DNA from 2 places in the Rhizobium sp. WCS2018Hpa-16 genome. Region 2 is predicted to be linked to the other one. Evidence: riboswitches for the same ligand, from Rfam matches in the RefSeq annotation. Region 2 holds a riboswitch; the other holds the start of a gene.

The links. A riboswitch is a leader RNA that binds a small molecule or an ion and turns the genes downstream of it on or off. The one in region 2 is predicted to bind S-adenosylmethionine.
Region 1: another riboswitch for S-adenosylmethionine. It lies ahead of RQI55_RS07955 (O-succinylhomoserine sulfhydrylase); the one in region 2 lies ahead of metA (homoserine O-succinyltransferase).

Annotation. Positions count from the first base shown of each region.
Region 1 is NZ_JAVTIX010000002.1:371,909-374,106, forward strand. Features, by position in the region: gene RQI55_RS07955 (O-succinylhomoserine sulfhydrylase) at 247-1,431, opposite strand; SAM riboswitch at 1,477-1,555, opposite strand; gene RQI55_RS07960 (2'-deoxycytidine 5'-triphosphate deaminase) at 1,631-2,198, shown strand, end outside.
Region 2 is NZ_JAVTIX010000004.1:142,260-144,457, reverse strand. Features, by position in the region: gene metA (homoserine O-succinyltransferase) at 42-968, opposite strand; SAM riboswitch at 1,048-1,124, opposite strand; gene RQI55_RS14730 (thiamine diphosphokinase) at 1,214-1,864, shown strand; gene RQI55_RS14725 (ABC-F family ATP-binding cassette domain-containing protein) at 1,868-2,198, shown strand, end outside.

The sequences.
Region 1 (2,198 bases), on a different contig from region 2:
ATTGGTTGTCCAGACATTCTACACTACAGGCGCCGCCTATCGTCAATAAACCGTAAGGCGATATTAGCGTGGCAGCCCAAAACAATGCACGTTTCGGCTGGCATGGATTGCTCCACGGGCTCATTTCGGTGGTTGAGTGTAGCAGGTCTGGAACGAAGATGTTCCTTGTTTCAATGGCGTCAAATCCATCTAAAGGCGATCGCCATGGCAAACGGCCCGGTCGCAATGCCGGGCCATCCGTGTTTCTCAGGCAGAGACTGCAGCCATTGCCGCCGCAAAATCCTCCAGCAGATCATCGGTATCTTCGATGCCGCAGGAAAGGCGCAGCGTGCCACCGGACATGCCGAGTTCGGCGCGCGCCTCATCCGTCAGGTTCTTGTGGGTGGTCGTGGCAGGGTGGGTAATCAGGCTCTTAGCATCGCCCAGATTGTTGGAAATCTTGACGATTTCAAGCGCGTTCTGCAACTTGAATGCCGCCTCCTTGCCACCCTTCAGCTCAAAGCACACCAGCGTCGAGCCGCCAGTCATCTGCTTGGCAATGATATCGGCCTGCGGATGGTCTGCGCGACCGGGATAGATGACCTTGGCGACCTTGCTCTGATCCGCCAGAAAATCAGCGATCTTCGCAGCGTTCGCCGTCTGCTGGCGCACGCGCAGCGGCAGGGTCTCGATGCCTTTCAGCAGGGTCCATGCGTTGAACGGAGACATGGCCGGGCCGGTGTGGCGGAAGTAATCCTGAAGCTCTTCCTCGATCCATTTCTTGTCGGACAAAACAACGCCGCCAAGGCAACGTCCCTGACCATCAATATGCTTGGTGGCCGAATACACGACGATATGCGCGCCTAGTTCCAGCGGCTTCTGGAAAAGCGGGGTGGCAAACACGTTGTCGACCAGCAATTTGGCGCCAACCTGGTTTGCAAGCTTCGCAACGCCTGCGATATCAATGACTTCGAGCGTGGGGTTGGTGGGGCTTTCGAGGAAGAACAGCTTCGTGTTTGGCTGTATCGCCTTTTCCCAGTTGGCAAGATCGCGTCCGTCAACCAGCGTGCATTCAATGCCGTAGCGCGGTGCAAGCGTTTCGACAACCCAGCGGCAGGAACCGAACAAAGCGCGGGCAGCAACGATGTGATCGCCGGCCTTCAGTTGGCACAGAATGGCAGCGCTGACAGCGGCCATGCCGGATGCCGTGGCGCGCGCATCTTCGGCACCTTCCAGAAGGCACATGCGCTTTTCGAACATGTCATTGGTGGGGCTGGCGTAACGGGCGTAGATGAAGCCCTCCGTCTCGCCCTTGAAGCGCGCTTCGGCGGCTTCGGAATTTTCATAGACGAAGCCTTGCGTCAGGTAGATGGCTTCGGATGTCTCGCCATATGCCGACCGCAGGGTGCCGCCGTGTACCAGCTGTGTTGCCGGGCGCCATTTCTTGCTCATGTCATCACCTTACAAACAAAAAAACCGGTCGCAATAGCGGACCGGTTACAAGCGCACCCGGTCTTTTTAGCCATTTGTTTAACGTGGCTGCAAGCCGACCGGCCAAATCACCACGGGATAAGGTTGCCATAACTCTGTTAACGACTTGCGTCAATGGTTTGCTTTTGGTTTTGTCGCCATGAAAAGGGATGATGAAAAGATGACGAGAACGACGGGCATATTGGCAGATGGCGCTATCCGGGACCTGTTCGAATCAGGCCAACTGGCCAGCGAACGGCCGCTGGATGAAGACCAGGTACAGCCCGCCAGCCTCGATCTTCGTCTCGGCGCGAAAGCCTATCGTGTGCGTGCCAGCTTCATGCCCGGCCCCTCCACGAAAGTCATCGAAAAGCTGACCCGGCTCAGCCTGCACGAGATTGATCTGCGCGAAGGCGCTGTTCTGGAAACCGGCTGCGTTTACATCGTGCCCTTGATGGAAGCGCTGGCGCTACCGGCTGACATGGCAGCCTCTGCCAACCCGAAAAGTTCGACCGGACGCCTCGATATCTTCACCCGCGTCATCACCGATTATGCGCAGGAATTCGACAAGATCCCGGCAGGCTACCACGGCCCGCTCTACCTCGAAATCAGCCCGCGCACATTCCCCATCGTCGTGCGCCAGGGCTCACGCCTGTCGCAGATACGCTTTCGCATCGGCCATGCGCTGCTGGCAGAAACGCAATTGCTGGCGCTGCACGAGAGCGAAACGCTGGTCGCCAGCGAAACGC
Region 2 (2,198 bases):
CCGGACGTTGCTTTATTTTCAACGCCCGCGCAATTGCAGAATTATGGTTTGTCTTTGCCGATATCTGCCAGATCATATGGCGTCGTCTGGTAGATCTCGTTGATCCAGTTGCCGAAAAACAGATGGGCATGGCTGCGCCAGCGGTTCAGCGGCGTCAGATCCGGGTCATTATGCGGGAAGTAATTATGCGGCACCTTGATCGGTACGCCCGCATTCACATCGCGGAAATATTCTTCCGAGAGAGAGGTGGAATCATATTCGACATGGTTGAACATATAGAGACGCTTGCCCTTGCGCTCATGCACAAGGCAGACGCCCATTTCCTCTGACTCCATCAGGATTTCCAGATCGGGATGCTTTTCGATGTCTGCACGGCGCACCTCGGTCCAGCGGGAGACGGGCACCTGAAAATCATCGGAAAAGCCGCTGAGATAGATGGATGACGGGCACAGGTTGCGGTGGCGGAACACGCCGAATGCCTTTTCCTTCAGCTCATGCTTGGGAATGCCGTGGAAGTGGTAGATGGCTGCCATCGCGCCCCAGCACACATTGAGCGTTGAGTGAACATTGGTCTGCGTCCAATCCAGGATTTGACGCATCTCATTCCAATAGGTCACGTCCTCATAGTTGAGCGTTTCCACCGGCGCGCCCGTGATGATGAAGCCGTCGAACTTGCGGTGACGGACCTCCTCCCATGTTTCGTAAAAGGAAAGCAGATGTTCTTCCGGCGTGTTCTTGGCGCGGTGTCCGCCGATGCGCACGAGCGACAGCTGCACCTGAAGGGGGGATGCACCCACCAGCCGCGCCATCTGTATCTCGGTCTTGATCTTGTTCGGCATGAGATTGAGAAGGCCGATCTGAAGCGGGCGGATATCCTGACGGATCGCCGCTGTTTCTGTCATCACCCTCACGCCCTCTTGCACGAGGGTTTCGAAGGCAGGCAGCGTATCAGGTATCTTGATCGGCATCTCGAACTCTCACTTTCCTGGCAGCACAGGCCTAGAAAACAAAAAAACCGGCAACGAAATCGCAGCCGGTCCTCGGAAATTGCCTATTTCCTCGACCATTTAGCAACTTCTTTAAAGTGGCCGCAAGCCGGTCGGCAAATCACCACTGGCAGGTGTCATAATCCTGTCTGGCCTAAAAATCAATATCGCTGCCCTGTCCGCGTTTGTGCCTTTCCTTATAGGCCCGTTCCGGGCTATGGCAGGGCATGAGTTCGGCACCCTTCACCATTCTGCTTGGCGGAAACATCACCGTCACGGATCGCTTGCAAAAAGCGGTGGCCGGAACGCGTGCGATTGCGGCAGATAGCGGTATGCGCCACGCCGCCCCGCTGGGGCTGACGCCGGAGCTATGGGTCGGCGATTTCGATTCGTCCGATGCCGATCTGATGTCCCAATGGCAAAATGTCCCGCAACAGCCGTTTCCGGCTGCAAAGGGCGTTACGGATGGCGAGATTGCTGTTTCTGAGGCCCTGTCTCGCGGTGCAAACCGGCTGGTTCTGGTCGGTGCGCTGGCTGGTGAAAGATCCGATCATGCGCTGTTTCACCTGCTTTACGCCGTGTCACTGGCAGAGCGTGGTTTTGACGTCATCCTGACATCGGGCACGGAGGAAGCCTATCCCCTGCTGGCGGGTGACCTCTCCATCGATCTGCCTGCCGGCTCCCTGTTCTCCATCGCAGGTTTTACGGCGCTGGAGGGGCTGGATATCGACAATGCTCGCTATCCTCTTGAAGACTTTGCGCTTGCCTTCGGCTCGTCGCGCACTATTTCCAATGTGGCGGAGGGCGCTTTGCGACTTCGCCTTGAAAGCGGCAAAGCCATTGTGCTTGCCCGTCCCTATGACTTGACCGGAGCCTGAACCGTGGCACCCCCTATTCTGAAACTCGATGATATCAAGCTGACCTTTGGCGTTAACCCGCTGCTGGATGGTGCAAACCTGCAAGTTGAGCCGGGAGATCGCATCTGCCTCGTCGGCCGCAACGGCTCTGGCAAATCGACGCTGATGAAAATTGCAGCCGGTCTGGTCGAGGCGCAGTCCGGGGAGGTTTTCCGGCATCCATCCGCCACCATCCGCTATCTGGAACAGGCACCGGATTTTGAAGGTTTTGAGACGGTGCAGGCCTATGCAGAGGCGGGCTTGGGGCCGGGCGATGACGCCTACCGCGTGACCTATCTTCTCGAACATCTGGGTC